2 regions of the Hafnia sp. CBA7124 genome follow, and region 2 is predicted to be linked to the other one. Evidence: riboswitches for the same ligand, from Rfam matches in the RefSeq annotation. Region 2 holds a riboswitch; the other holds the start of a gene.
The links. Region 2 has a riboswitch for cobalamin ahead of CPY98_RS04570 (cobyrinate a,c-diamide synthase). Riboswitches for the same ligand answer to the same signal wherever they lie in the genome.

Region 1 (16,448 bases), 850 kb from region 2:
GGAGGTGATCCAACCGCAGGTTCCCCTACGGTTACCTTGTTACGACTTCACCCCAGTCATGAATCACAAAGTGGTAAGCGCCCTCCCGAAGGTTAAGCTACCTACTTCTTTTGCAACCCACTCCCATGGTGTGACGGGCGGTGTGTACAAGGCCCGGGAACGTATTCACCGTAGCATTCTGATCTACGATTACTAGCGATTCCGACTTCATGGAGTCGAGTTGCAGACTCCAATCCGGACTACGACATACTTTATGAGGTCCGCTTGCTCTCGCGAGTTCGCTTCTCTTTGTATATGCCATTGTAGCACGTGTGTAGCCCTACTCGTAAGGGCCATGATGACTTGACGTCATCCCCACCTTCCTCCGGTTTATCACCGGCAGTCTCCTTTGAGTTCCCACCATTACGTGCTGGCAACAAAGGATAAGGGTTGCGCTCGTTGCGGGACTTAACCCAACATTTCACAACACGAGCTGACGACAGCCATGCAGCACCTGTCTCAGAGTTCCCGAAGGCACTAAGCTATCTCTAGCAAATTCTCTGGATGTCAAGAGTAGGTAAGGTTCTTCGCGTTGCATCGAATTAAACCACATGCTCCACCGCTTGTGCGGGCCCCCGTCAATTCATTTGAGTTTTAACCTTGCGGCCGTACTCCCCAGGCGGTCGACTTAACGCGTTAGCTCCGGAAGCCACGCCTCAAGGGCACAACCTCCAAGTCGACATCGTTTACAGCGTGGACTACCAGGGTATCTAATCCTGTTTGCTCCCCACGCTTTCGCACCTGAGCGTCAGTCTTTGTCCAGGGGGCCGCCTTCGCCACCGGTATTCCTCCAGATCTCTACGCATTTCACCGCTACACCTGGAATTCTACCCCCCTCTACAAGACTCTAGCTGACCAGTTTCAAATGCAGTTCCCAAGTTAAGCTCGGGGATTTCACATCTGACTTAATCAACCGCCTGCGTGCGCTTTACGCCCAGTAATTCCGATTAACGCTTGCACCCTCCGTATTACCGCGGCTGCTGGCACGGAGTTAGCCGGTGCTTCTTCTGCGAGTAACGTCAATCACTGCGGTTATTAACCACAATGCCTTCCTCCTCGCTGAAAGTACTTTACAACCCGAAGGCCTTCTTCATACACGCGGCATGGCTGCATCAGGCTTGCGCCCATTGTGCAATATTCCCCACTGCTGCCTCCCGTAGGAGTCTGGACCGTGTCTCAGTTCCAGTGTGGCTGGTCATCCTCTCAGACCAGCTAGAGATCGTCGCCTAGGTGAGCCATTACCCCACCTACTAGCTAATCCCATCTGGGCACATCTGATGGCGTGAGGCCCGAAGGTCCCCCACTTTGGTCCGAAGACATCATGCGGTATTAGCTACCGTTTCCAGTAGTTATCCCCCTCCATCAGGCAGTTTCCCAGACATTACTCACCCGTCCGCCGCTCGTCACCCAGAGAGCAAGCTCTCTTGTGCTACCGCTCGACTTGCATGTGTTAGGCCTGCCGCCAGCGTTCAATCTGAGCCATGATCAAACTCTTCAATTAAAAGCTTGATTTGCTTCAACAAGTGAAGCGATGCTCAAAAATTAACTTTCGTAATAATTCACTAAATGAATTACTGCTTGGTCACTCTTCAAGACTTTAATATTTTATCGTCCGAGGACGTTAGATATTGTCTTGTGAGTGCCCACACAGATTGTCTGATAAATTGTTAAAGAGCAGCGAATTGCGAACATTCGTTCCAGCAACTCGGGAGGTGCATATTACGCTTTCCTCCTGAAGAGTCAAGCTTTTTTCTTTTCAGAAATTCGCATTACTGCGGTGCTTTTCTCTTCCTCACCGAGCGACGCTTGCGTCGTTGTTCCCAGTCAGTGGTGGCGCATTATAGGGACTTCTGAACGGCTGACAACCCCTAATTTAAAAAAACTTTTCAACCGCGCAAGTTTTCACCAAAAACCACATGTTTGAGGATTAAATGCTCAATTCGCGTAGTTCTGAGAAGCCTAAACGATGCAATACAGGTAAAAGTGCGTCGGTATCGCTATTTGTTTCTGTTGCATAAGCCAAATCATTTTCAGCGCTCAGCACGTTTTCCTGATTAGCAATCAGCCAAGCGACACGACGGGCTATTGCGGCACCCGAATCAACTAAACGAGTCCCAGCGGGTAATACCGCTGCCAGCTCTTCGCGCAGCAAAGGAAAATGCGTACATCCCAGAACCACCGTATCTGGCGGTTCTGCCATCGACAGCCACGGGCGTAGTATCTTCTTTAGCACCGTATGATCAATCTCTTCGCCATGCAGTTTAGCTTCAGCCAATTCCACCAGCTCAGCAGAGCCCAGCATTTTGATGCTGCAGTCTTTCGCAAAACGCGCAATCAGGTCGTGAGTATATGAACGCTGCACAGTCGCTCTCGTCGCTAGCAAACCAACAATGCCGTTGCGCGTCAACTTTGCCGCTGGTTTTATCGCGGGCACAACCCCAACGATAGGGCAATTGAAGCGTTCGCGTAATGCAGGGAGCGTGATGGTGCTTGCGGTATTACAGGCGATGATAACAATAGAGAGAGGATGACGCTTTTGCACTTCGGCAACGGTTTTAACAACGCGGTCGATAATAAACGCTTCGTCTTTTTCCCCATAGGGGAATCCCTGATTGTCGAATGCATATATATAGTGGAGATCCGGAAGCAAATCACGGATCTCTTGATATACAGATAACCCACCCACGCCGGAGTCAAAAACCAGCGCAGTGGGTTTAGAAGTCGCTACATCATTAGAAGGTGTAGCTACCGGAGAGATAATATTCTCTCCCTGCGGTTTGGTAGCCATAAGCTGTTTCATAATCTTTATCTAACAGGTTGGCGATTCTACCACGAACTGTTAGATGAGATGTAACCGGATAAGAGGCTGAAATATCGACGGTGCTGTAGCTTGGCAATACCTGCTGCGTATTGTTGTATTTAGACGTGTTGTTATCGTAACGACGGCCATAATATTGATACGAGACATCCATATCGACATTAAACATGGTCCAGTCGAGCTGATATTTAGCCTGCCGTTTGGCACGACGCGCTAGTACTTCATCATTTTTATCATTACGCGGATCTAAATACTGCAAGGTGACCTGATGCGTGAAGATCCCTGTATCAATGCTGCCCGTCCACTCGACGCCTTTAATAGTGGCAGAATCGATGTTGTCATAGCTACCCGCATAGGTGACAGGATCGGAATAATAGGTAATCAGATTTTCAATTTTGTAATGATACGCAGACAGACGCCAATCAAGTGGTCCAGTCAATCCCTCTAAACCCGCTTCCCACTGCTTCGACTCTTCAGGTTTTAAATTAGGATTGGAATCAATGCCGAAACGCGTTGAACCAAATTGCTGTCCCAATGACGGAGCCAAGAATCCGGTGCCATAAGATAACGTGGCTCGATAGCCCGGCGTAAACTCCCAGCCTGCCGCCGTTTGCCAAGTACCGTGCCAGCCGAACTGCTCATCCTTATCTTCGCGACCAGAGGCCTCCAACGTCACATCACCCAGTTTTTGCTGACCACTTACATATAAACCGGAGTTATCACGTTTATAAGAATCTGACAGACTGGTATCAGAAGATCTCAGACGCTGCTGCTGCCAATCTACACCCGCACTAATCTGACCATGCTCTAGGCTATAGGTATTACCCCATTGAATATTGCGCTGGTCCATATCATCCAGCGTAGTGCCCTCGTGATAACGCCCGTACTCGCTACTGTAGTTATAAGCTTTTACTTTTTGATAGCTGCCCGTTAGTTGGGATGAATAAGCACCAGACAAATAGCGTAGACCCATATCGTAAGTGTGATTGTAGGTTTCACTTTCATTTGCGCTATAAGCTGGGCTATATGGAGGACTGCCAAGGTCATAGTCGCTGTTGTTGGTATACCCATAACCACGAGCAAAGCCAGAAAACTCGTTGTTAAACTGGTGGTCTATACCGCCCCAGAAAGTCTTGGTGCGATAGCCATCATCATCATGATCGGGTTCGTACGTTGAACCCGGCTGCACGTTAAATCCTTTAGTGCTCTCATACGACCCCGCCAACGTCACTTTAGTGTTATCACTAATTTTCTGACGCACGCTTCCATCGTACTGCTGGAATCCTTTGGAGCCGACGCCTGCAGTGATCTGCGCGCCTTCCTTATCGGTTTGCGTAATCACGTTGATAACGCCCCCCATCGCCCCCGAGCCATACACGGCAGAACGTGGGCCTCGAATATATTCAACGCGTTGAACCAGTGAAATTGGAATTTGATTGAAATCGGCCGTATTCGAGATCCCAGGACGAGCAACAGGAATGCCATCCACCAGCACGAGAACTTGGCTTGCGCTGGTCCCGCGGATATACATCGATGCACTCTGCCCCATGCCACCATTTTGGGCGATATCGACGCCGGGTAAACGCCGCATTACGTCATTGAGCGTTTTGGCCTGCCAGCGATCGATATCATCTCGAGTAACAATATCCGTAGGCGCGAGCACGGTGGAGACCGGTTGAGGAAAACGCGAGGCGGTGACGATGACATCGTCGTTAGTATTTGCGGATGATGATGAAGGTGTTTCGTTAGAATCTTGCGCCCAGCCAGAGAAAGCCGTGACAGACAAAGCCGCCATCAGCGCATTTTTTTTTATAGTCATAATAAGAGCATCCAAACTGAATTGGCAGGATGCCGCGAGCCGTGGCGTTAATTCGCGAAAACCACGTAAAGCGACGTGTACCGGCAGGTCTTCGGGCTTAGGATTTGTGCACCAACATTCATTGTTGTATGCACACCGGGCGATGACTTCCCATCTACAATGACAGTGTCAATATATCGCCGTGACTTCCCCATACCGCTGCGCGTCAGCTCCGGATTCACACCGGATTCCCTTTTCACTCTCCACTGGAGACCGGGCCGCCATGCTAAGTGAAAACGTATTCAGAAGTCTAGACTTCTATGATTCGGATGTAGAATAAGTCACAAAGCTGGACATCATCATTCCATCGCCTACAATCGCCCCTCTATTATTATGCTAACGAGAATTGCCATGACACCGAACACGCTGCCAACCGATCACTATGATGCCCAACTCACGGAAAAAGTTACCCGACTGGCCAACATGATGACCCCGTTTGCAGCACCGGAAATTGAGGCATTTCGCTCGCCAGCTAGCCACTACCGCATGCGCGCTGAATTCCGCGTTTGGCATGATGAAGACGATCTCTACCACATCATGTTCGATCAGCAGACCAAACAACGCATCCGCGTCGATCAGTTTCCTGCCGCGAGCGAGCTGATTAACCGGTTGATGAGCGTCATGATGGATGAGCTAAAGCCAAACCACGTTCTGCGCTTTAAATTGTTCCAAATTGACTATCTGTCGACCATGAACAATAAAGTGGTGGTTTCTCTTCTTTATCACCGCAAGCTGGATGATGAATGGAAAGTGGAGGCTGAAGCACTTCGCGATCGCCTGCGTGCACAAGGTTTTGACCTGCAGCTTATTGGCCGAGCAACCAAAACAAAAATCTGTTTCGATCACGACTATGTTGATGAATGCCTACCTGTTGCTGGCCGTGACATGATCTATCGTCAGGTTGAAAACAGCTTTACTCAGCCTAACGCGGCCGTAAACATTAAGATGCTTGAGTGGGCGCTTGACGTTACACAGGATTCCACAGGCGATCTGCTAGAGTTGTACTGCGGCAACGGCAACTTCTCCTTGGCACTTGCGCGTAACTTTAACCGCGTGCTCGCGACAGAAATTGCTAAACCTTCCGTTGCCGCTGCGCAGTTTAATATTGCCGCCAACCACATCGAGAATGTACAAATCATTCGCATGGCGGCAGAAGATTTTACTCAGGCGATGAACGGCGTGCGCGAGTTCAAACGTTTGGAAGGTATCGATCTCAAAGGTTATCAGTGCGAAACCATTTTCGTCGATCCGCCGCGTAGCGGCTTAGATGACGACACATTGCGCATGGTTCAGGCGTATCCGCGGATCCTCTATATCTCATGCAACCCTGAAACGCTCTGCGCAAACTTGGAGACGCTGAACGAAACACATCGGGTCACACGTTTGGCGCTGTTCGACCAGTTCCCGTATACCCATCATATGGAATGCGGCGTGTTGCTGGAAAAACGTGATTAAAAACGATTCAGATTAAAACGCAAAAAGGCAGCCAATGGCTGCCTTTTCTATTTGTATTGTCTATCAGCTCGGCTCAATCACTCAGGATCGTGGAAGTCTTTTCCGCTATCAACCTCAGCGTTCTTCTTAAACGCCTTGATACGGTAGGCAATCCAGAAAACCAACACAATACACAGGAGGGTTGGCATAAAGTTAGAACCAATTTCTGGATACTCAACGCGAACAATAGCGCTATACATCAGCAAACCAAGCAGAAAACACGAAGAGGAAAGCACCGGCATACCTTCAGGCATAGAACAGTTCAGGTAGCGCTGATGCAGGCAATACACTGATAAAATCAGAGCCAGCAGAGGAAATACCGAAAATGATACGGCTGAGCTAAACAGTGCGGCAAAAGATCCGCTGATAGAAAGCCCGGCAACCAATGACAGAACCAATGTTCCCACATCCAAACGACTTTTAATCATGACCAACCCTATGCTTTAAATTTATTCCTGAGCCTGCTGCTCTGCGTTTTCATGCATATGCGCGATGTGTGCCTTCTCCTGCTCACGACGGTACCAATAATAAGCGCCCTTGGAAATCATCCGCAACTGCAAAACAAGACGTTCTTCCAACAAACGACGGTGTTCCATATCAATATCTAACGCTTCGGCACCCGCGCTAAATACGATAGTCACCATCGCCTCAGCCTGTGCTTCAGTAAAACTGCGCGGCATGTGATTTTCAATTTCAAGGTAATCGGCAAGTTCCGCAATAAAGTGCTGAACCTCACGCTGCACCGCCGCACGGAACGCGGCGGAAGTACCGGAACGTTCCCGTAAAAGCAGGCGAAAAGCATTCGGATTATTGCCGATAAATTCCATAAAAGTTGCTACAGATGTGCGGATAACGCTGCCACCTTTGGCAATACGTTGACGAGCCTGACGCATTAACTGACGCAGCATCAGCCCACTTTCATCCACCATCGTTAACCCTAGCTCATCTACATCACGAAAATGGCGATAGAAAGAGGTTGGGGCAATACCAGCTTCACGGGATACTTCACGCAGGCTCAAACTCGCAAAGCTCCGCTCAGCGCTTAGCTGATTGAACGCCGCCTCGATCAGTGAACGACGAGTTCGTTCTTTTTGTTGCGCTCTGACACCCATATTAATATCCGGTTAAATGTAAGTTTCTTTATTCCACCGTCGGCTTTTTTTGATTCTGGCGCGGTAGTTCAGCGCCACTATATCAAACTTTACCCCAACCACGCTTCTATGACCTGTGACATGTATAGCTAGGATGACAAAAACAGGGTGCGAATTGCCACGAAAAGCGTAGGGATGATTGGGGATGCACGGTTATTATGTTAAGGTAACGTTGTATTTTTGTATAAGAAAGGCCTACCCTACATGCAACAGCACTATTCTTTTGATGCCATAGTGATTGGCTCAGGTCCCGGTGGTGAAGGCGCCGCCATGGGTCTGGTAAAACAGGGCGCGCGGGTTGCCGTTATAGAACGGCATTTTAGCGTTGGTGGCGGATGTACCCATTGGGGCACCATCCCTTCGAAAGCACTTCGCCACGCCGTTAGCCGCATAATTGAATTTAACCAAAATCCTCTCTACAGCGACAACTCCCGAATTCTTAAATCGACATTCCCTGATATTTTGCGTCATGCCGATAGCGTTATTAATCAGCAAACCCGCATGCGTCAGGGATTCTACGAGCGTAACCATTGCCAATTATTCTCCGGTGACGCCGAGTTTATCGATGCTAACACCCTCAGCGTTAGCTACCCAGACGGCACACGCGATACCTTAACCGCCGATAACATCATTATCGCCTGTGGTTCACGCCCGTATCATCCGTCTGGCGTCGATTTCAAGCATCCGCGCATTTACGACAGCGACTCCATTCTGCAACTTAACCACGAACCGCAGCACATCATCATTTATGGTGCTGGCGTTATCGGCTGCGAATATGCGTCGATTTTCCGTGGATTGAGCGTAAAAGTGGACTTAGTGAATACCCGCGATCGCTTGCTCGCATTTCTCGATCAAGAAATGTCAGATGCGCTCTCTTACCACTTCTGGAATAACGGCGTTGTTATCCGCCACAACGAAGAGTTCGAGCAGATTGAAGGCGTTGAAGATGGCGTCATCATGCATCTCAAATCCGGTAAAAAAGTGAAAGCCGATTGCCTGCTGTACGCCAATGGCCGTACAGGGAATACCGATGCGCTGAAACTGGAAAATGTCGGGCTTGAAGCCGATGGACGTGGCCTTCTGAAGGTCAATAGCATGTACCAAACGGCCATTTCACATATCTACGCCGTGGGTGACGTCATTGGCTATCCAAGTTTAGCCTCCGCGGCTTACGATCAAGGACGTATTGCTGCTCAGGCCATTATGCAAGGCGAAGCTAACGTACATCTGGTCGAAGATATTCCTACCGGTATTTACACCATTCCTGAAATCAGCTCCGTAGGTAAAACCGAGCAGGAACTGACAGCAATGAAGGTGCCATATGAGGTGGGCCGTGCACAGTTTAAACATCTGGCGCGCGCACAAATCGCAGGCATGAGCGTGGGAAGTTTGAAGATCTTATTCCATCGCGAAACCAAACAGATCCTAGGGATCCACTGCTTTGGCGAACGTGCGGCGGAGATCATTCATATCGGCCAAGCAATCATGGAACAGAAAGGAGAAGGTAATACCATCGAGTATTTCGTTAATACCACCTTCAACTATCCAACCATGGCTGAGGCCTATCGTGTGGCTGCGTTAAACGGGCTAAACCGCCTGTTTTAAAGCGTTGCACTGTTGCGCCATGACGCCCTGCATATGCTCGCGGATTGCTTCCGCGAGCTGTTCATAGCGCGCGCGCAGCGGAGAACCTGGGCGATAAACTAATGCGATAGTTCGCTTCGGTTCAGGCTTATAGCATTGCAGATAGCAAATGCCATCGCGTTCACGTTCAGGTGGAACCGCTAATGCTGGCAGCAAAGTAATACCGCTTCCCGCAGCAACCATGTTGCGCAGCGTTTCTAAGCTGGTTGCACGGAAATGCGTATCTTCATCTGCCCCTGCTTGGAAACAGAATCCCATCGCCTGATCGCGCAGACAATGCCCGTCTTCCAGCATTAACAAATGCTCGCCGGCCAGCTCAGACATCGCAATTTTATCTTTGTCTGCCAGAGGATGGCCGTTATACACCGCCAGCTTCATAGGCTCATCAAACAATGGCACTTCAATAAATGCCTCGGTTTCTTTGACCAATGCCAGAATCGCACAATCCAATTTGCCGCTATCAAGCTGCGCTAACAGTTGGTGGGTCTGTGCTTCATGCAAATACATTTCCAGCTTAGGGAAAGTCTTGTGCAGCGTTGGAATAATCTGTGGCAGTAAATAAGGCGCAACCGTTGGGATTAAGCCGATGTGCAGTGGGCCGGACATCGCCTCACCCTGCTGGCTAGCCATCTCTTTAAGTACTTTAACCTCACGCAGAACCGTACGTGCCTGATCGACAAGTAATAATCCTGCTTGGGTGAACAGTACCTTACGGCTGGTACGCTCCAGAAGCATCACACCCAACTCATCTTCCAGCTTACGGATTTGACCACTCAGCGTTGGTTGGCTGACGTGGCATGAGTCGGCAGCGCGACGAAAATGGCGATGTTCAGACAGCGCCACTAGGTATTCTAAATCTCGAATATTCATATTTATCCTCCGAGCCATGATAGCTCATGGCGATAAATAAGATAGCAATGAACGATTAGAACTATCAAGCCTAAGTGTGAATAATGTCCATCAACGAACGGCGACACGCCAACACCAGTAATTTTTAATCTAATAATTAAAGGGTTAATCCATGTTTACTAGCCAAGAAGGTAAGAAAATTCCACAGGTAACTTTCCACACCCGTCAGGGCGACCAGTGGATTGACGTGACTACCGATGACCTGTTCAAAGACAAAACCGTTATCGTGTTTTCTCTGCCGGGTGCATTCACCCCAACCTGTTCATCAAGCCATCTGCCGCGTTATAACGAGCTGGCTCCCGTGTTCCATGAAAAAGGCGTCGACAGCATTCTGTGCGTTTCCGTTAACGACACCTTCGTAATGAATGCATGGAAAGCTGACCAGAAAGCAGAGCACATCACTTTCGTTCCAGACGGCAACGGTGAATTTACCAAAGGCATGAACATGCTGGTCGAAAAAGCCGATCTCGGCTTTGGCCCACGCTCATGGCGCTATTCCATGCTGGTCCGTAACGGCGTGGTTGAAAAAATGTTTGTTGAACCTAACAAGCCAGGCGACCCGTTTGAAGTATCTGATGCAGATACCATGCTGAAATATTTAGCACCCGACTTCAAGGTGCAGGCTTCGGTTTCCCTGTTTACCAAACCAGGTTGCCCATACTGCGCTAAAGCCAAACAAATGCTGCAAGACCGCGGCATCCAGTATGAAGAGATCGTGCTGGGTAAAGACGCAACCACCGTGAGCCTGCGCGCTGTAACTGGCCGAGCGACTGTTCCACAGGTTTACATCGGTGGACAGCATATCGGTGGCAGCGATGACTTAGAAGTTTACCTGCAACAGGCATAATCACCTGCAAGTAGTCGTTATTATAAAAAAGTAAGCCAACATTTTGGCGGGCTCGTCCCGCCTTTTTTTCCGATTTCAGGAGATAGCTTCATGAAAGAACTCAATGTTGACGTGGCCGTTATCGGCGGCGGTACAGCAGGTCTAGGTGCCTATCGCGCAGCAAAACTCTCTACGCCAAGCGTTGTCATGATCGAGGGTGGCCCATTTGGCACAACCTGTGCTCGCGTTGGCTGTATGCCTTCCAAATTACTCATTGCCGCGGCAGAAGCCGTGCATCAAATCGAGCGCGCTCCCGGTTTTGGCATTCACCCTCAGGGTGAAATAAAAATTGATGGCCGCGAAGTCATGGCTCGCGTTAAACGCGAACGCGACCGCTTCGTGGGTTTTGTGATGGAAGGCGTCACCAGTATTCCTGACAACGACAAAATTCTCGGTTACGCCCGTTTTATCGATGACAATACCCTACAAGTTGACGATCACACCCGCATCGTGGCAAAACGCATCGTTATCGCCACCGGTTCTCGCCCAACATGGCCGGCACCGTGGAACGATCTCGGCGATCGCTTGATTATCAATGATGATGTATTTAACTGGGACGATCTGCCTGAATCTGTTGCGGTATTTGGCCCCGGCGTTATCGGTTTAGAGATCGGCCAAGCACTTCATCGTCTCGGCGTGAAAGTTAAAGTCTTTGGCGTCGGTGGTGCCGTAGGCCCTCTCACGGACAGCGATGTACGCGATTATGCTCGCCGCGCTTTAGGCGAAGAGTTTTATCTCGATCCCGATGTGAAAGTCGAGATCATGCAACGCGAAGGCGATCGCGTATTTATTCGCTATCAGGATTTAGACGGTAAGCCACAGGAAATCATGGTGGACTACGTGCTGGCGGCCACAGGTCGTCGTCCAAACGTTGATAATCTCGCCATCGAAAATACGTCGCTTGAGCTTGATGCACGCGGCGTTCCGGTCGCCGATCGACTGACCATGCAAACCAGCGTGCCGCATATTTTTATCGCCGGTGATGCAAGCAATCAGCTACCGCTGTTACACGAAGCCAGCGATCAGGCTCGAATTGCCGGTGATAATGCGGGTAGCTTCCCAGAAGTGAAGCCGGGATTACGCCGCAGTTCAATTTCGGTAGTGTTCTCCGATCCACAAATCGCCATGGTCGGTTCAACCTATCGTGAACTCAGCCAAAAATATGGTGCCTGTGGCTGCTTTGAGGTTGGCGAAGTCTCTTTCGAAAACCAAGGACGTTCTCGCGTCATGCTGCGTAACAAAGGCTTACTGCATGTTTATGGCGAACAAGGAACGGGCAAATTCCTTGGTGCTGAAATGATGGGGCCAGAAGTTGAACACATTGCACATCTGCTCGCATGGGCGCATCAACAAGGTATGACCGTCGATCAAATGCTGGATATGCCGTTCTATCATCCTGTAATAGAAGAAGGCCTGCGAACCGCATTGCGTGATTTACAAAGTAAGCTGCGCATCGGCGGCAGCGAGACCGAGCGCTGTATGCGCTGTCCGGGTGAATAACGTCGCAAATTTCGCTAAAAAACCGGGCATTGCCCGGTTTTTCATTGATACAACAACTCAACTAAAGCAGGCGCTGCTTTGCCTCGGCAATCGCCTGAGCGACCTGATGCGGAGAAACGCCACCTTTGGCGCTGCGTTTATCTAGGCAAGATTGCAGTGACAAAATAGGATAAACGTCATCGCCAATCACGCTGCTGAATTTTTGCAGTTCGCTGAGGCTCAATGCTTCCAACGCTTTACCCTGCTTAATCGCTCCCACCACAGCTTCACCCACAATATGGTGGGCTTCACGGAACGGAACACCTTTCGCGACGAGGTAATCGGCTAATTCTGTTGCGTTAGCATATCCCTGTTCTGCCGCCTCTTGGCAACGAGGGCGCTTCACCTGAATACCATCCAGCACCAGCGCCGCCATATGCAGGCAGTCCATCCACGTATCCAGTGCGTCGAATAGGCCTTCTTTATCTTCTTGCATATCTTTGTTGTAGGCCAACGGTAGGCCTTTCAACGTCATCATCATGCCGGTCAACGCGCCCTGCACACGACCACATTTACCGCGAATCAGTTCTAATGCATCGGGATTTTTCTTCTGTGGCATCAACGATGAGCCAGAAGTCACACGATCGGATAACTCTACAAAGTTCGCTTCACCGCTGTTGAAGAAGATCAGATCTTCCGCAAAGCGCGACAAATGCACCATACCAATGGACGCATTAGAAAGCAGTTCCAGCACGTGGTCGCGGTCAGAAACGCTATCCAAACTGTTGCGCGTTGCGCTGGCAAAACCTAGCCATTCCGCCAGCTGTTCACGATCGATTGGATAAGCCGTGCCCGCCAAAGCCCCACACCCAAGCGGACTGACATCCAAACGCTTCAACGTATCGTGCAAACGGCTTTCATCACGCGCCAACATTTCAGCATACGCCAAGCACCAGTGTGCAAAAGTCACCGGTTGAGCGCGTTGAAGATGGGTATAACCCGGCATCACCGCGTCCTGATTAGCTTCAGCCGTTACCACCAGCGCCTGCTGCAACTGCTGAACAGCCAGTAACAACTCACCGATCTCATTCTTGCACCAGAGTTTCAGATCCGTAGCAACCTGATCGTTACGGCTACGCCCCGTGTGTAGTTTTTTACCTAAATCACCGACTTTATTAATCAGCTGCGTCTCAACCCAGCTGTGAATATCTTCTGCATCGCTGGCCAAAATCGCCTCAGGGTTTGCCTGAACCTCTTCAAGCAAAACACCCAACGCGTTTTCCAGCTTCTGCTGTTCTTCAACCGTTAAAACATTCACGGTAACCAGCGCCTTCGACCATGCCACCGAGCCGGTAATATCCTGCTCAGCCAATCGGTAATCAAACCGCAGTGAGTCATTAAATTGCTTAAACCGCTGGTCTGCCGCCTGACTGAACCGCCCGCCCCATAGTGCCATGTGATGCTCCGTTAAATTTTAGTGTTCTACTCATTATTACCCCACCCCAACCCTCCCCTTCACAGGGGAGGGAGCTGTCCGCAATCGTTGCTCGATCGGCTCCTCCCCCTGTGAAGGGGGAGGTTGGGAGGGGGAAGGCCTGCTATTATTTCTTCTCGTTCAGCGCACGAATACGTGATGACAACGAGAACAAGCGAATAAAGCCGCCCGCATGGCTGTGATCGTAAACGTCATCTTCGCCGAAGGTAGCAAACTCTTCGTTATACAGGCTGTTGCCAGATTTTTTCTGGATCGCCGTTGCCTGTCCTTTATACAACTTAATCACGACTTCGCCATTAACATCTTTGGCGATGGAATCAGCGGCTGCCTGAATGGACTCACGCAGCGGCGCAAACCAGCGGCCATCGTATACAACATAGGACATTTCCTGACCAAGCTGCTCACGCCATTTAAAGCAATCACGATCCAGAACCAACTGCTCTACGCCGCGCAGAGCCGCCATCATAATGGTGCCCCCTGGGGTTTCGTAGCAGCCACGGGATTTGATCCCTACCAGACGGTTTTCCACGATATCAATACGGCCCACACCGTGTTTTGCACCCAACACGTTCAGCGCTTCTAAGCAGGCAAACGGGCTCATTTTTTTGCCGTTAACCGCCACTACTTCGCCGTTTTCAACACCAACGGTCACTAATTCAGACTCATTTGGTGCATCTTCCGGGGAATTGGTCCAGACCCAGCAATCTTGGTTCGAGGCATTCCATGGGCTTTCAAGCACGCCGCCCTCGGTGGAAATATGCCAAGCATTGGCATCACGGCTGTAGATTTTTTCCAACGATGCCGTGGTTGGGATATCGCGCACTTTCAGATAGTCCAGCAGCGCCTCACGCGAACGTAAATCCCACTCACGCCAAGGAGCAACAACTTTCAGTTGTGGAGCCAACGCGGTATAGGTGGTTTCGAAACGAACCTGATCGTTACCTTTACCGGTTGCACCGTGGCATAGCGCATCCGCACCGAGTTTCAGGGCGAGTTCAACCTGCGCTTTGGCAATCAGTGGACGCGCCATTGAGGTTCCCAGCAAATAGGTTCCTTCGTACAGCGCACCGGTTTTCAGCACAGGGTAAACATAATCTTTAATGAATTCTTCACGCAGATCGGCGATATAACAGGCTGAAGCACCAGAGCGCAGCGCTTTTTCTTCCACGCCAACCAAGTCTTCACGCTCTTGTCCAATATCTGCCACGAATGCAATAACCTCACAGTCGCCGTAGTTTTCTTTCAGCCAAGGAATGATTGCCGACGTATCCAAGCCGCCAGAGTAAGCCAGAACGATTTTGCTGATGCCTTGCGTTGCCATAGTCTTTTCCTTTATCTCAATAACTTAAAATTATTTAGTTAGATTAGGTCGTTATTACCCTAAATTGACGGGTAATTAATTCGCGAGAATTCTGGTGCCTACCGGCACGCCGTTAAACAATGCCGGAAGTTTCTCGGCATGGCGCCAGCTTGCAATATCAACCGGCCTTCCCAGAGACCGAGCGGCATCAAGCGCAGCGTTTACTTTTACAATCATTCCATCGGTAATAATGCCTTGAACGATCAGTTGCTCTGCTTTGGCAGCCGTCATTTCTTCTATACGCTGCCCTTTGCCATCCAGAATACCGCTAACGTCTGACAGCAAAATCAAATCCGCGCCTAAGGTTGCCGCCAATGCGGTAGCAGCCTGATCGGCATTCACATTCATCAATTCGCCTTCCGCGGTGATCCCAACCGAACTGATAATCGGCAGATAGCCCGTTGCTAACAGCGTCGTGACCAGCGCAGGTGAACCCGCTTTCGCTTTGCCCACATGACCGAGTTCTTCTGACAACTGGCTCACTTCAACCATATCGCCATCGCCCAATGACAAACCTACCGCTGCAATTTTGTGTTTCTTGGCACAGGCCAGCAGCGTTTTGTTTGCCGTACCGGCGAGCGCACCGGTGATAATGCCGATCTGATCGGCTGGCGTGACGCGCAGTCCGTTCTTCTTCACTACCGGCAAATTGAGCTGTTTCATCAAATCATCCACTAAACAGCCACCGCCATGAACAATCACCAGTGGTCGCTGATGGCTTTGGCGGTAAGCAACTAAAGCCTGAAACAAACGTTGCATCGCCTCTTCACTATCGAGCAGTACGCCACCTAACTTGATGATTAATGGATTATTCATAGCAGTCTCTTTTTAAAGTTAACGTTTGGTCGTTACAGCAATGATTGGGTTTCATTAAATCCAAAGCGAATATTCATGCATTGCACCGCCTGCGCCGCCGCGCCTTTCAGTAAGTTATCTTCGGCAGACACAATAATCAGATGCTCACCCTGCAGCGCAAAGCCGATGTCGCAGAACGGCGTTCCCGCCACGTTTTTTATCGCCGGAACGCCTTTGTCATAGACGCGAACCAACGGTTTTTCTGCATAGGCCTGCTGATAAGTAGCGCCGACCTGCTCAGCCGTTACACCCGCGGTTAATTTGCAGGTAATCGTGGCCAAAATACCGCGAGGGAAATTGCCTAAGTGCGGAGTGAAAATCACCGGCGTTCCTAAATGGGTCGCAATTTCAGGCTGATGGCGATGTGTAAAAATGCCATAAGGCTGCAAACTCACTTCGCAAAAACTGGTCGTCATACTGGCTTTACGCCCTGCACCACTGACACCGCTAACGGCGTTGA
Region 2 (16,448 bases):
AGCGTTTGCCAATGCCGTACAGCATCGGTTCACCCGAAGCGAGAACCACGATATTGCGATCAGCGTTATTCTGTAGCCACAGCGCCATCTGAGTCAGATCGCTGCCGATGGCCAGTTTCTCACCATGAAATTCGTGGTAGGCACTTAAATGACGTGACCAGCCCACCAGAACGTCAGCCTGTGAAATTAATCTTTTTGCCAGCGGCGTGATGTAATCCTGATGCCCCGGCCCCATGCCAACAACGTGAATCATGAAGACTCCTTTTCGCAGAGAATTTCTTGGGAAATTTCGGTACGTAAATCGGCAACAATGTCGTTAACTGGGCGATTACTGCCGAGCACAATATTGTCGAATGAAAACAGCACCGCATCGCATTGCAGCGGCTGTACCGCAAAGCGCAGCATTTGATTGATACGCGCGCAGATTGCCTGCGCGATATCGTTATACACAGCCTGCAAACCGTGCTGTTCTATCAGCTCCATCGCGGCTTCCGTAGTGCTGCATTCAAACACCGCTTGCAGTAATTCACGCGGAGCGCCCATCAGCGCAAGCCGCGTGACCAGCGTTTCCATGCGACCATCGGCAATATGGCTATGGGTATGAAAAATGCCGGCAGCCACTTTGATAAGTTTCCCTAAGTGCCCCACCAACACCACGCGGCGAAAACCGAGACGCTGAGTTTCTTGCAGCATGTAGCCGACAAAATTACTCATGGTGACTACGCGGTCACCGTTTAACTGCATCTGTTCTTGTACAAAGCGTTCACCATGATTACCCGGAACGAGGATCACGCTGGTCATCCCCTGAGCGCGCTTCATTTCAAGCTCTAAAGCCAGCGAACGTTTCCAGCTCTCTTCAGACATCGGGGTCACAATGCCGGTGGTGCCGATAATCGAGATCCCACCTAAAATACCGAGCCGCCCGTTGTAGGTTTTTTGCGCCCGCTCTTCACCTTCTGGAGCAAAAATAACAATCTCAGCGCCGCGTTCAGGCCCGATCACTTCACGCACCGCTTCTTCAATGGTATGCAGCGGCGTGCGGTTAATGGCTGAACTTCCCACCGGCAAACCAATGCCTTTACGCGTTACGGTGCCGACGCCTTCACCGCCGACAATGCTAATGCTGCCGCTGTCGTTGAGCGCTACCTGAGCAAAAATCAGCATTCCATGCGTGGCATCCACGTCGTCACCGCCGTCTTTACGAATCGCTGCGCTGGCCTGCTGACCGCAAATCAAAGGTTGCTCAACGTTTAACCGCAGCGTAACGCCCGAAGGTGTAACGATAGAAATCTGATTGATCACCTGCTGGCGCAGCACCATCAGCGCAGCGACTTTCGCCGCCGCGGTGGCACAAGAACCGGTGGTGTAGCCCTTACGATAGCTTTTGCCGTTATGCCATAACGTATCCAGTCCGGTGTCGCTCATTGCGCATCTCGCATGTGGTATAAAATGGCGTTAACAATAGCCGCGGCAATATTGCTGCCGCCCTTGCGCCCTAAGGCTGCAATGCCCGGCAAATCGCTTTCTGCCAGCGCTTGTTTGGATTCGGCTGCGCCAACAAAACCGACCGGAACACCAATGACCGCAGTAGGCGTCATCACGCCTTGTTGATGCAGTTCTAATAAGCGGAATAACGCGGTGGGGGCATTGCCAAACACAAACAGCTTTTCCCCCTGCTCCTGCGCCGCGAGATCCACCGCCGCCATCGAGCGGGTAATCCCCTGAGACTTAGCGATTGCGACCGCGCGCGGATCCGAGATATAGCACTGCCATTGGCATCCTAACTGCTCAAGCTGGGTTTTATTGATGCCGGAAAGCGCCATGGTGGTGTCGGTGTAGATCGTGCAGCCACGACGCAGAGCCTGTGTAATACGGGATAAAACATCTGGCGAGAAATGCAGGATATCCAGCCATTCAAAGTCAGCGCTGGTATGAATTGCGCGTTTAATGATTTTTTCTTGCAGCTCATCGGCAAAACGGTAATCAGGGCGCTCGTCGGCGATAATCTGAGAAATGATCTCAAAGCTGTGCTGCTCAATGTTCTGGGGATTCTTGTTGTAGTTCATTGTTCATCCTGTGTGGTTGATCCAGCGTGACTTTCATACCTCTATCTTTTGCATTACCCCCTCCCAACCTCCCCCTTCTCAGGGGGAGGGGCATAACGGCGCCTCCATCGGCTTCCCTGTATCTCCTTTAAAAAGCCGGCTTGCCTTTATCTCTTGGCAAACGCAACGCCGAGCGATTCCCTCCCCTGCCAAGGGGAGGGTTGGGAGGGGGTCAAATTGGTCAGGTCAAAACACCACTGCCCATCTGGCGAATGCAAAAAGCGCCAACGCCAGCGCGGACGCCGTCATCATGAGTCGAATACTGAGGCGAATATCTTGAATGCTAATCTCGCGCTCTTCGTCGCCAATCCACGGTTTCTCAACCCATTCACCGAAGTATTTATTCGGCCCACCGAGGCGAACACCGAGCGCACCAGCCACGGTGGCTTCAGACCACGCGCAGTTGGGGCTTTTATGCAGATAACGATCGCGCCAGCCGATTTTGAGTGCCTGTTTGCTGTTAAGGCACAGCATGCGAGCGGCAACGCTCAGCAGCAGCCAGCTCAAACGCGCTGGAATCAGATTGGCAAGATCGTCCATTCGCGCCGAAACACAGCCGATAGCACGATATTTTTCCGTCCGATAGCCAACCATTGAATCAAGGGTATTCACCGCTTTGTAGGCCACCATCAGCGGCACGCCGCCGATGAAAAGAAAGAAAAGCGGCGCAATCACGCCATCCACGCTGTTCTCCGCCACCGTTTCAACCACCGCTCGGGTAATCTGCGGGCGATCGAGCTCAGACGTGTCGCGCCCAACTATGTATGAAAGCTGACGGCGGCACTCTTCAAGCGATCCATTTTGCAGAGCGACGTATACCCCCATAGCTGCATCACTTAGGCAGCGCCCCGCTAATAGCGTGTAAATAATCCACACCTGCGCCAGCCAGTTGAGCCATGGATTTAGCTGTGACAAAAGCTCAAGCAGTGCGTAGGTCGTCCCCCAGCACACGCCGACCACAATCAGCCATAAAAACGCCCCGCCGACGTACAGCGCACCTTCGGTGCGGCAAAGCGAGCGGATACCTTTCTGAACCCAAGTGATAAAATTACCGATCCAACGCACCGGATGCGGCCACGTTGGCGGATCGCCCAAGCGCAGATCCAAGAGATAGGCCACCAGACAAGCAGAGAAACTGATCACAACGCTCGCCCTCTCTTTAGCCAATGGCTTAGCATTTCTGGGTGCTGGTAAAAATGAAGATGGAGGTAACTGGCGAGGGTATTTCCCATTTGATATCCCCCCTGCCAACGCTGTTGCGTTACGCCGTCGCGTTGTTTTTCAAACTGGAAAACAGGCGGGAAATCGGTATGAAAATCTGAATAATGGAACTCATGACCGCGAAGGGTTTCTCCTTCTGCCGCCAGTAACGTGTCATGCACCGCGGTGGCTTGGCAGTAACCAAAACGCTTTAAACGCCCTTCCATGCGGCTTTCTCCGGGGAAAATCCCGGTCATCGCGTACGTGTTTCCAGACTGATCTTTTAACGTCGTGCCCAAATACATCAGGCCGCCGCACTCGGCATAAATAGCTACGCCACGCTGATGCGCATCACGCAGCGACTGACGCATGCTGCTGTTTTTCGCCAGCGTTTCTCCGTATAACTCGGGATAACCGCCGCCGATATAGACCATCTGGCACGCAGGCAGCGCCTCATCGCGCAGGGGGCTGAAGCGCACAATGTGGATGCCGAGCTGTTCAAGCAGCTGTAAATTATCGGGATAGTAAAAGTGGAAAGCTTCGTCGTCGGCGAGCGCAAGGGTTAGGCCTCTCCCAGATTCTGGCGCAGGTAACGTAGGCGCACAGGCATTCGGCGCGGGTTGTACGTCGCTCAACGACAACAAACGATCGAGGTCGATATGTTGTTCAAGGCTATCCGCCAAGGTGTCCCATATCGCATCCATGTCCTGCTGTTCATGAGCGGTAATCAAGCCGAGATGGCGTTCAGGCAAACTCACGCTGGGTAGAGTAGGCATTCGCCCGAGTACGGGAATTTTAGTGTAAGTTTCAATAGCTTGTTTCAGCAGTTGGTAGTGCGTTTCGCTATTGACGCGATTCACAATGACACCCGCAATACGCACCGCCGGATCAAAATGACAAAATCCCATCACGGTGGCTGCCGCTGACGTTGAAACGGCTTTACCGTCGATCACCAAAATAACCGGACAGCCAATCTGCTTGGCCATACCGGCGCTGCTGCAATAGTTGGGGTCGGTGCCATAGCCATCGTATAGCCCCATCACGCCTTCAATCACGGCCACATCGGCGGCTTGAGCATGTTGGTTATAGAGCCAATTTAAAGTGGGCTGAGGCAGCATGAAGGCATCGAGGTTACGCGACGCAACGCCAGAAACGGCGCTGTGCCAGCCGGTATCGATATAGTCGGGGCCCACTTTGTAGGGTTGCACTTGTAAACCGCGTCGCGTTAGCGCTCGGAGCAGCCCAAGTGTTAGCGTTGTTTTACCGCATCCGCTACCGGTTCCACCAATAAGAAATGCCTTCATTCATCCGCCTGCCAAACAAAAAAGCCCGTCCTTGCGGGCGGGCTTTGCGTTGTCATAGCAGATCGATGCACGGCAGCAAAAGCGCAGCATGCAGGGAAAGAATGACAACTCGCTTCCCACCGAAGGAGCTGAAATAGATGTTGATATCCCAATATTGGGTTTTACAGGCTGGTCTTCTGGCTTAGCGTCATCCTTACCCACACCTTCCCGATGTTCATCAGTGGCGTCTTGTGGGTTCGTCGGCATCACAGCAGCGGGGGCTGCGGAGGAATTGTATTTGCACAATACGCACCTCCTTCCTGACGCCCTTACGGCGCGTCAAAAACCTGTATTTATACTTTTCTATAAATGATCTGGGTACATAAGTTAAAGCATTCATCACAGATATACCCATTGTGAGATCAACAAAAGCCTAGAATGGAGTGTGAATGAGTTAACATATCTCAACTTTTTAGGGACCAGTGAGAATACCTATGGCCATCAGCAGTCAGCACGGCGGCAACGTGCTAGAAACCGCGCTTACTCTGGGCGTTTCTCCGCACGACATCATTGATTTCAGCGCCAACATCAATCCGCTCGGCATGCCCGAGTCGCTCAAGCACGCCATCATCGAGCAAATGTCGGTGGCTGAAAAATATCCCGATGTGGAGTATCGAAAGCTACACGCGGCGCTAGCTCAGCACCATGGTTGCCCAGAGTCTTGGGTGATGGCAGGCAATGGCGAAACCGAGTTGATCTTTGCTTTAATTAACCAACTGCAACCCGCCAAAGCGCTGCTATTAACGCCCGGTTTTGCCGAGTATCGCCGTGCGCTAACGCGGATAAACTGCGACATCGTTGATTATGCGTTGCATGAGGACGACGGATTTCAGCCTGATACCCGTATTCTTGATGCACTGACGCCCGATCTCGATTGCCTATTTTTATGCACTCCCAATAATCCCACCGGATTGCTGCCGGATAAAAACCTGCTTTTAGCTATCGCCGATCGCTGCCGCACGCTGAATATTGCTCTAATACTTGATGAAGCCTTTCTGGATTTCGTCCCTACGGAAACCGGCTTTATTCCTTTATTAGCGCAGTATCCTCAGCTGTATGTGCTGCGCTCATTGACCAAGTTTTTCGCTATTCCGGGATTACGATTAGGCTATTTAGTTAGCGCCAATGCGGAGTTAGTGACGCAAATGAAGCAGCAACGAGAGCCTTGGACGATCAATGCTTTTGCCGCGCTGGCGGGCGAAATTATCTTGCAGGACACCGATTACATTGAAGCAACCCATCGCTGGCTGGCACAGGAACAACCTCGGGTGTTCTCCGCGCTAGCGGCATTGCCACGGCTGAAAGTATGGCGTCCCGTCGCTAACTATATCTTTATACGCTGTACCGACAGCCAGCTCGCATTGCAGCAGGCGCTATTGAAACACCATATTTTGATCCGACACTGCGCCAACTATCCGGGGCTAAACGCCGACTATTATCGTGTGGCGATTAAAAGCCCGCAGGACAACGATCGCCTGCTTGCCGCCCTAACACAGATTCTGCATCATGGCTGAAGCACGCTGTCCCGCCTCGTGCGGTGAGTTAATTCAAGGCTGGATCCAAGGCGGCGAAAAGCTGGTCTCTTGCCCGGTCAATTGGTTTAGCACGGTGGCAGTGAGCGATGGAACGCCGTTGCCCACCGAGCGCGCGCGCATGCGCTTGGTATTGCGCGCGGTTTTACGGCATTTATCGTTGCCCTCTTCGCTTGAAGCCGGGTTGCGCATTGAGTTTGAATCCTCTATTCCGGTTGCAAAAGGGATGGCCAGCAGCACGGCAGACATCGCCGCCTGTGCAATCGCGACCGCACGTCACTTCGGTATGCAACTGACTGAAAAAGAATTAGCGTCGCTGTGCGTTGGCATTGAACCGACCGACAGCACGATTTTTCAAGCGCCGACGCTGTTCGATCATCAACAGGCACTGACGCAAACGCCGCTACACGAGCGATGCCCAGAATGGGACATGCTGTTGTTGGAAAGCCCTGATTGTTTGCGCACCGAAGACTATCATCGTCGCCCACGCCAAGCGCTGTTGCAGGAATATGCACCGCAGTTGAAACGGGCGCATCGGTTGCTCACCGAAGGAATGCGAGAAAACAACCGCCATAAAATTGGCGCAGCCACCACGCTAAGCGCCCAAGCCAGTCAGGCCTTGCTGCCCAAACCGGCATTTAATGACATTGTAGAAATTGTTGAGCAGCACGGTTTATTCGGCTTGAACGTCGCACACAGCGGCAGCGTGGTAGGTTTGTTGCTCGATACGCACCTTCATGACCCAGAAAAAATAATTCACGCGATGCGCGTGAAAAATATTCTTGTTTTTTATCCGCATGTTAGGCTGCTGCATACCACCTTAGGGGGCGTACGCTGAGCGGCATAAATGCCAAAAGCGTACACATTCACGTACATGATAGGCAATAATTGTCATACATATAAAACTCTAATTTTGTGAGGATGATCTATACTGACTCGGTACTAAACAGTTACTAGACGGCAATTTGTGAATCTATCAAGACCTTTAGGAGATGATAAAGATGAGCACACCAAAACTGGAAAAAAGCAAAGTCGGTGACGCAAAAAAACGTCAGTTCACTCCTCTAGCCACCCCAAGTGATTTGGGCGCTGAGGCCACCAAAGACATTAGCGGTGCAATGAACGCCATCCTTGCTGATATCTATGCGCTTTATTTAAAAACTAAAAACTTCCACTGGCACATGAGCGGTCCGCACTTCCGTGACTATCATCTGCTGTTGGACGAACAAGGCGCAGAGCTATTCGCAATGACCGATGAAATTGCTGAACGTGTGCGTAAAGTCGGTGGCATGACCCTGCACTCTATCGGTCAGATTTCTAAAATGCAGCGCATTAAAGATAACAACGCCGAGTATGTTGAGCCGCTGGATATGCTGGCTGAACTGTGTGAAGACAACAAGCTGCTGGCCGCTGAACTGCGTGCGGCGCATGTGGTATGTAGTGAGCATAATGATGTTTCAACCACCAGCCTGATTGAAAACTGGGTCGATCAAACCGAACGCCGCGTGTGGTTCCTGTTTGAAGCTTGCCGCCAATCACAAACTTCTGGTCACTAGTTTTTCCTTTTGATAAACGCGAAAGCAGACCTTTGGGTCTGCTTTTTTATTTTCAGCACCTCTAATTCCGCTATAGTTACGGTTTACCTCCTACTCATTACCACTGTCTGTAGACCAGAGACTTGTTATGCACGGCGTTCCAGCCCAATTTATCGATGACCGAGATCGCGCCCAGTTTAAACACTTCGCCCATTTGCCCGGCGTTGAGGTGTATCGCGCGCATATTGAACATCATGAATTTGAGCCGCATACGCATGAAGCCTATGGTATTGGCGCGATTGAGTATGGTGCCGAGCGTTTTCGCTATCGCGGTGTGAACCACGTTGCGCCAGCGGACTCGTTGGTATTGATGAACCCAGACGAACTACATACCGGCCAATCAGGTACCGAAGGTGGCTGGCGCTACCGCATGATTTATCTCACACCCGAAATTTTGTCTGAGGTGAGCGGCGAATCTGGCTGGTGGTTTAACGACGCGGTAAATCATCATCCTCAGTTGGCCCGAACTACCACTTCGCTGATAAATGCCCTGTGGCAAAACGATGAACCCCTCGCGCAATCCAGTTTGCTGAGTGAACTGCTGACATTAACGCGCCATTGGGCCAAGGCACCACAAACGCTGAAACTTGATGCTCCGCAGCGCTTTACCTCGGTAAAAGAGTATCTTCGCGCCCATTTAGATCGGCGTATGACGTTGCCCGAATTGGCGCAGTTGGTCGATCTTAGCCCCTATCATTTTTTGCGTCAGTTTAAGGCGCAGTACCATGTCACGCCGCAGCAAATGCTGATGGCGTATCGGCTCTATGAGGCTAAAAATTTGTTAACCCGAGGCTTACCGCCCGCACAGGTCGCCGCCGCCGTTGGCCTCACCGATCAAGCTCATCTTACCCGCGCTTTTAACCGCTTTTACGGCGTCACGCCCGCTCGTTATCAAAAACAGGTACGTTAATTTTTCAACTGTTTTTACCTAAACAGCAATCTGCTACAAGACGCTTTCCTCTTCGCCTTCTAGACTTGCTGCATAATCCCTTTGAAGAGTTAAGAAAGATGTTAATAGGCGTGCTATACGCGCTGACCGCAGGGCTGATGTGGGGACTGATTTTCGTGGGGCCGCTCATCGTGCCGGAATACCCTGCCAGTTTGCAATCCGTCGGTCGCTATCTGGCTTTTGGCCTGATTGCGCTGCCGCTGGCGTGGCACGATCGCCATCGTCTACGTCAGTTGGTACGCAACGATTGGATTGAAGCCCTTAAGCTCACCATCGTGGGGAATTTCATCTATTACCTGTGCTTAGCCAGCGCGATCCAACGCACGGGCGCACCGGTCAGCACCATGATTATTGGCACCTTACCGGTGGTGATTTCCGTAAGCGCAAACCTGAAATATAGCCATCGGGACGGAAAATTATCGTGGCGTCTCCTAGCCCCCTCGCTGCTATTGATTGCTTTAGGATTGGGATGCGTCAACGTGGCGGAACTACAGAGCGCGCACGCACCCACTGATATGTTCCGTTACGTCACCGGTTTGATCTTGGCCTTCATCGGCGTGGTGTGCTGGACCTGGTATCCAATGCGTAACGCAAGCTGGCTACGCACGCATCCCGATAAAAGCCCGACTACATGGGCCACCGCACAGGGATTAGTAACGCTGCCGCTGGCGGTAGTGGGATATTTGCTGGTTTGGGGGCACTCCGCCATAACCGCCGATGATTTCCCTATGCCATTTGGCCCACGTCCGGCGGTATTTATTGGCCTGATGCTCACCATCGGTTTGCTGTGCTCATGGCTGGGAACGCTGTGTTGGAATCAAGCTAGCCAACGCCTGCCAACCGCTAAAGTCGGGCCGTTGATCGTTTTTGAAACCCTCGCAGGTCTGAGCTATGCCTTTATCTGGCGACACGAATGGCCACCGCTGCTGACGCTGGCCGGTGTGGTGTGCTTGGTCATCGGCGTGATGAGCGCCATGAAAGTAAAACCCACGCCGGTGGTGATCGTTCCGTTGCAAACGTCAGATAATAGTCAGTAAATCATTTAATAAAGGTATTTAAATGATGCTCTCACTAAAATTTTTGAAATAATCTAGTCCGGATAAATTTAGGGGAAGTTTATTCCCCTAAGCCTCCCTCCTTTAAATTCTATAATGTGACATCAGTTACATATTCTATCTTTATTTCGCACTTACTAATTATAAATTAGTGAACCAGATCAAATTCCCACAAGTTAATATGATGCTCAATGTATAGGGCATTTTTTGTTATCGATAGTATTCGTCATAGCTTTCTCGGATGATTAATATCATTACAACTCCTAGCTTTTAAGTAAGGCTAATTTTATGACCATAGTCGCTATAGATAATATGGATACGCATTCAGATCCCGATGCCTATTTCTTCGAGGAACTCACTTTTATAGAAAGTTCCTTTCAACATCAAAATGATTACTTTGACTCTATATTTCTATCATTGAAAAATCGTGGCTATGTGCGCGATTCTTTTTTATCTGCTATTAAACAGCGGGAGAAACTATATCCCACAGCACTTCCTACCCACCCCTATGTCGTTGCTTTACCACATACTGATACTGAGCATGTGATAAGACCATTTATTTGCGTAACACGCTTACATCATGAAATTGCGTGGCATGAAATGGCAAATGACGATAACGAGCTTGAAGCCAAGTTCATCTTTCTACTAGGATTTATAGATAAAAATCATCACATCACACTATTACAAACGCTCATGGAGTGCCTCAGTGATGAAGACTTTATTCAAAAAATGAATCAAGCACCAACACCAGCCTCTTTAGTAAAACTGCTTAAATCAGCCATTACAATTAATAACGAGGAAAATATAAAATGAAAAAAATCATTGTCGCTTGCGGAAGTGGCGTAGCAACATCACAAACGGTGGCAAGCAAAGTTTCACGGCTACTAAAAGAGAAAAATCTTAGTGATATTAACGTCGAAGTCATTGACCTTAAATCTCTAGATACACATATCAAGGATAGTCTTGCGTATGTTGCCATTACAAAAGTAGATAAGGAGTATCCCATCCCCGTTATTAACGGCATTGCATTTCTTACCGGCATTGGAATGGAGGTCGAGTTACAAAAAATAATTAACGCATGTAAATAATCATATTGATAAATGAAATTTCTTGCTAACAAAAATCAGCGAAAGAAATAAATGATAGGATTGATTAAAAAATAAAGTAACGGAGTAAAGCGATGAACTTTCTCAGTACAATTATAAATTATATTCTAGCTTTAGGTGCACCAGTTTTCGTTCCTCTCATTATGCTAATTGCGGGCTTAATCGTTCGCATGAAGTTTAAAGATGCAGCATCAGCGGCTATCACCCTCGGCGTAGCTTTCGTCGGCATGAGTATGCTTATTAGCTTTATGGTTGGAGCTATTGGTGTTGCGGCTCAAACGATGATGAAACGTACAGGGCTTGAGTTAAGCATCATTGATGGCGGTTGGACGACCATGGCAAATATCTCATGGGCATGGCCCTATGCTTTTGCCATGTTCCCGTTACAGGTAGGGGTCAATATCCTGATGCTTATGGGCAACAAAACCAACACGTTTAATGCTGACCTCTGGAACGTTTGGGGAAAAATATTCACTGCGTTCATTGTGATTAGCGTGACCACACCAATATTTGGTCGTGGTTGGAGCTTGGCACTGGCATTTATTATTGCCGCATTCCAAATTGTCATGGAACTGAATGCTGGTGATATTCATCAGCATCGAATAGAAAAGCTGACCGGTATCCCCAGTGTAACCTGTACCCATCGGATGGTTTTTTTTGGTGCCATCTATTATCCCTTCGACCTACTGCTACGCAAAATCCCAGTATTAAATAAGCCGATGGATGCGGCTGCTTTACGCCAGAAGGTGGGCGTATTTGCTGAAAACCATACTATTGGTTTTCTCCTAGGTATCATGTTTGGAATTATCGCCGGATACAGTCTTGCAGCAACATTAATGCTCGGGGTACAAGCAGCTACTGCTTTAATGTTATTCCCTATGATTTCGAAGCTATTCATGCAAGCTCTTTCTCCAATCTCCGAAGCGATTAGTACCTACATGAATAACAAATTTTCAGGTAGAAAACTGTTTATCGGTATTGATTGGCCGTTTATGGGGGGGGCAAGCGAAATTTGGTTTGCAGTCATTGTAGCTATCCCATTAACCCTTGTCTGGGCCGTTATTCTACCCGGAAATAAGATACTGCCTTTTGCCGGGATTATTAATATTGCCTTGATTGTACCCGCTTATCTGGTTACCAAAGGCAATACTTTACGTATGGTTATCCTCAGTATTATTGGCATTCCATTCTTCCTATTTGTTGGCACTCAGTTTGCGCCAATGATTACAGAACTAGGACTTGCGACTAAAGCTATTAACATTCCTGCAGGACAGTTAATCTCCAATAGTTCCATTGATGGCCCTGTTTTTACTTATGCATTCTCGTTTTTATTCAAATTCTTGCAAGGAAGTTTTATTCCACTGCTGTTAGCGGTGTTCTGGGCATGTAGTTACTTTTTCTATGCGCAAGAATTAAGAAAAGAAACAGCTCAAGAAACAACAAGCATTGAAGTAAATCAGGTACCAGAGGCGTAACGGCTAAAAAGACAGAGCGCTGGTGTCACCTTTAACATACGAGGATCTTGCATATGGCTGTAGATAAACGAGTCTTCACCGTACTTGATGCGATTGTGAGCGATCCTAGTATCACGGGTGTAGCGCTTGAGTCTGAATTTAATTTAACGCGCAAGCAATTAAGCTACACTATTAAAAAAATTAATGATTACCTTGAATCAAACCATTTTGAAACTATCACTCGATTAAAAACAGGAAAACTTCATGTTCCCAAACACGTTATAGAAAACTTTCGTCATCAAGAAGACATCATATTTAATAATCGCTATCTTTTCGCAGAAGAAGAGCGCGGGAAATTAATTATTTTCTTTTTGCTAACTAGAGAAGAACGTTTATCTTTATTACATCTTACTTCAGCACTTAACGTTAGCCAAAACACCATTATTAACGATATCAAGAAAATAAAATCAAGTGTTAGCCAGTATAGCTTGAAAATTCGCTATAACCGTGAACAAGGGTATCACGTTGCGGGTGAGGAAATTAAAAAACGCTATCTTCTTCTCAGTACATTGCGTAGCATTCTCATGCTCCCTATAGCTAAAAGCATTATTTCGCAATATAACAACGTTATCTCTGAACACATTGAACAGGTTGGTAATTTTTTCAGCGAGATTGAAAAATGCTTAAAAATTCAATTTACCGATCAACAACTACAAGAGCTAATCTATTTTATTTGTTTTATCCAACATCGTATAAATCATGGAAAAACAGTAGAATTCCTTCCTGATACCTACAGTGAAATCACCCATGGTCGTGATTTCAAGATTATGCAAAACATTATTCACAAAATGGGAATAATTCAATATAACGAACATATATTTCTGACTGCAATTATTCAAAGCTCAAATATTCAAACAATTTCGGATAAATATTTTCATTTGGATACGCTACTACTTGAAAGTGTAGTTGTGGTAGTTGATAACTTTGAAAAAATTAGCTGTATTACTATCAAAGAAAAGAGTGAGTTAATCGAGAAGATCTATCAACACTGGAAACCTGCTTATTATCGCATCCGCTATCATCTGACTAACATCAATGCCAATAGCGTGTATGATTTAGTTGCGAAAGAGTTTAATCATCTTCATGAGATGGTACGTCGCGCAGTGTTGCCATTTGAAAAAATATTACACTGCGAAGTACCCAATGAGGAAGTTGCTTTCTTAACCGTTTTATTTGGCGGCTGGCTCACACGAGAAGGGCTTATTAATCAAATCAAAACGCAAAAAACAGCAATTGTCGTTAGCGAAAATAGTGCAACTGTCTCAACTTATCTTTATTTAACATTGCAGGTTTTATTGCCAGAGCTGCATTTTATCGAAATGATGTCACGCAGAGAGTTTGAAAAATACTCCCGCCATTATGATATCGTTTTCTCCACGACTTTCGTTAAGACGGATAAAATATTATTCGTCGTGAATCCTGCGATTAACAGCTTTCATAAAAATACATTTCGTCATCAAGTCATTAGTTCACTACAAGGTGTAGATCCACATATTATCCAAGTAGAGGAATTACTATTGATACTTGAAAAATATGGCAACATCCATGATAGAAGTGGCTTACAAAAAGAGCTAACCAGCTATATTTACGACGAAAGCAGTTCAGAATGTCAGCCGCATTCTTTAACCACTGAAACTCCGTCACTGAGTGAACTATTGTGCAATGAACACCTTTATTTTCAAGATATAAATACTTTGTCTTGGGAGCAATCCATTGCCAAGGCAGCAGCTCCGTTGCTAGCTGAACAACTGCTTGAAACCCGTTACATCACCACTATGATTGATAAAATCTCTATTGAACAACCATATATCATGTTGGCCGAGGGGCTCATTATTGCTCATGCAGGCGTGGATGATGGCGTAAATAAAATCTGTATGTCCCTGCTACGCTTACCAGAAAAAATTAATATTGCCGGTTATATGCAAGCCGACATTATTATTGTTCTTGCTACCAATAACCCACAAAAACACCTAAAAGCACTAGCACAACTTAACGAATTTCTTGAATTTAATGATGGCGGAGAAAAGATCCGCAATTCGGGAAACAAAGAAGCGTTACTGCAGCATCTTTCTGTGTATTGTTAATATACATCACACTGCGTGGCATTTACTTATTGCCACTATCTCCGTCATTCTGACTATAGGATATATATCATGTTAGAAGTTCAGAAAAAACAAGTGGTAGAAATGGCCAAAATGGCCCAACAATGGGGTTTATGTAAACATAAAGCAGGAAACTCTAGCGTACGAGATAAAGAAAAAGGATATATTCTCGTCACCCCGACAACGATTGATAAATCTGTACTCACGCCACGAGACATTGTTGTTATGGATATTAATGCCAACGTTATTGAAAGTGAATCAGGCCTTCGCCCTACTAGCGAATGCCTAATGCATATTGAGATCTATAAAGCTCGTCAAGATGTATTTGCCATATCACATACTCATTCAATTTTTGCGACTTCATTTGCAGTACTGAATAAACCGATCCCAGCAATCGTATACGAATGTGCAATTTTAAATTTAAAAGATGGCATTATTCCTGTTGCACCTTATGGCAGACCCGGAACGCCTGCACTTTCCACCAGCGTTATCGAGCCCATTTTACGTGCAGATGCGATCTTAATGGAAAAACACGGTGTTATTGGGGTAGACAAAGAACCGTATGAGGCCGTATTAAAGTCGGCTTACATCGAGGAAATGGCTGAAATATATTACCATGCATTACAGATCAACGGTGGTAAAGAGCCAGAAAGTTTCCCTCCTCATGAGTTACAGAGTTGGGCTTATCCTAAAGAAATCAAATTCTAATTAATTACTTTATTTCAATAAATTACTCCCAGCCAACACCAGGTCGGCATTAGCCTGCGCTCTATTCTATTGCGCAGGCTACTTAATATCACAATAGCAGTTATTGTTTTAACTCCATTGAGAAACAATATGAAAAAATTTATTAATTCACCAGAAGACTTTATTCCCGAAGTATTAAATGGAATTTATCTCGCTCACGCCGGAAAGTTTAATTTTGTTAATAACGATCTGCATTGCTTAGTCTCTACCGATAAACATCTAGGCAAAGTCGCCATCGTTACCGGTGGAGGCTCTGGACATTTACCCCTTTTTCTTGGCTATGTAGGAAAAGGTATGCTTGACGGTTGTGGTGTTGGCGATGTTTTCCAATCTCCTAGTCCTGAGCAAATTTTATCAATCACGCAGGCCGTCGATTCAGGCGCAGGCGTACTCTATCTGTATGGCAACTATAACGGTGATATTTTCAATTTTGATATGGCTGCAGAAATGGCTGAGTTCGAAAGTAATATCGTCACGGCCACCGTTATCGCTGGCGATGATATTGCTTGCCCACCGGCATCAACTGGTGAACCAAGCCGTCGCCGTGGCGTTGCGGGCATCTTTTTTGCGTATAAATGTGCCGGTGCCGCTGCCGCACAAATGTTAGATTTAGCCAACGTCCAGCGTATTGCGCAAAAAGCCTGCAATAACATTAGAACCATCGGCGTTGGACTTTCTCCCTGTATTGTTCCTCGCATAGGCAAGCCAAGTTTTCATATTGGCAATGATGAAATGGAAATTGGCATTGGTATTCACGGCGAAAGCGGTATTCGTCGTGGAGAGAAACTACCAGCTAACAACATTGTTGATGAACTAATGGGTAACCTGCTTGCAGACTACCCGCTACATGCCGGTGATGAAGTAGCCATCCTGATCAATGGACTCGGCGCAACACCTCTAGAAGAGCTTTATTTAGTCTATGGAAGAGCCAATCAAACACTGAAAGATGCTGGAATAAAAGTATTCAAAACCTATGTTGGCGAATATGCCACTGCAATGGAAATGGCCGGGTTATCGATCAGTTTAATGCGCTTAGATGATGAACTGAAACAGCTGTTGGTACATGAAGCCAATACGCCTATGTTTAAGCAATTTCAGGGGGAATAGATAATATGAACCTGACAGCCAGCCAGCTTAAATTACTATTTGCTCAATGGGCGGATATTATGTCGGCCCAAAAAGAAAAGTTGATTGAAATGG

Region 1: linked by a shared signal. The riboswitch ahead of btuB (TonB-dependent vitamin B12 receptor BtuB) and the one ahead of CPY98_RS04570 (cobyrinate a,c-diamide synthase) in region 2 are both predicted to bind cobalamin.

The regions. Positions count from the first base shown of each region.
Region 1 covers NZ_AP017469.1:117,981-134,428, reverse strand. The annotation lists rRNA gene CPY98_RS00635 (16S ribosomal RNA) at 1-1,540, opposite strand, end outside; gene murI (glutamate racemase) at 1,967-2,827, opposite strand; gene btuB (TonB-dependent vitamin B12 receptor BtuB) at 2,772-4,676, opposite strand; cobalamin riboswitch at 4,741-4,948, opposite strand; gene trmA (tRNA (uridine(54)-C5)-methyltransferase TrmA) at 5,067-6,170, shown strand; gene CPY98_RS00615 (YijD family membrane protein) at 6,248-6,637, opposite strand; gene fabR (HTH-type transcriptional repressor FabR) at 6,659-7,321, opposite strand; gene sthA (Si-specific NAD(P)(+) transhydrogenase) at 7,565-8,965, shown strand; gene oxyR (DNA-binding transcriptional regulator OxyR) at 8,948-9,874, opposite strand; gene CPY98_RS00595 (glutathione peroxidase) at 10,026-10,760, shown strand; gene CPY98_RS00590 (dihydrolipoyl dehydrogenase) at 10,851-12,299, shown strand; gene argH (argininosuccinate lyase) at 12,361-13,734, opposite strand; gene CPY98_RS00580 (argininosuccinate synthase) at 13,880-15,094, opposite strand; gene argB (acetylglutamate kinase) at 15,170-15,949, opposite strand; gene argC (N-acetyl-gamma-glutamyl-phosphate reductase) at 15,982-16,448, opposite strand, start outside.
Region 2 covers NZ_AP017469.1:972,319-988,766, reverse strand. The annotation lists gene CPY98_RS04590 (cobalt-precorrin-7 (C(5))-methyltransferase) at 1-253, opposite strand, end outside; gene cbiD (cobalt-precorrin-5B (C(1))-methyltransferase CbiD) at 250-1,425, opposite strand; gene CPY98_RS04580 (cobalt-precorrin-8 methylmutase) at 1,422-2,066, opposite strand; gene cbiB (adenosylcobinamide-phosphate synthase CbiB) at 2,292-3,245, opposite strand; gene CPY98_RS04570 (cobyrinate a,c-diamide synthase) at 3,245-4,609, opposite strand; cobalamin riboswitch at 4,758-4,954, opposite strand; gene cobD (threonine-phosphate decarboxylase CobD) at 5,083-6,162, shown strand; gene CPY98_RS04560 (GHMP kinase) at 6,155-7,018, shown strand; gene CPY98_RS04555 (Dps family protein) at 7,182-7,736, shown strand; gene CPY98_RS04550 (AraC family transcriptional regulator) at 7,864-8,685, shown strand; gene CPY98_RS04545 (DMT family transporter) at 8,784-9,761, shown strand; gene CPY98_RS04540 (PTS sugar transporter subunit IIA) at 10,068-10,592, shown strand; gene CPY98_RS04535 (PTS sugar transporter subunit IIB) at 10,589-10,867, shown strand; gene CPY98_RS04530 (PTS galactitol transporter subunit IIC) at 10,960-12,360, shown strand; gene CPY98_RS04525 (BglG family transcription antiterminator) at 12,414-14,483, shown strand; gene CPY98_RS04520 (class II aldolase/adducin family protein) at 14,553-15,209, shown strand; gene CPY98_RS04515 (dihydroxyacetone kinase subunit DhaK) at 15,339-16,355, shown strand; gene CPY98_RS04510 (dihydroxyacetone kinase family protein) at 16,361-16,448, shown strand, end outside.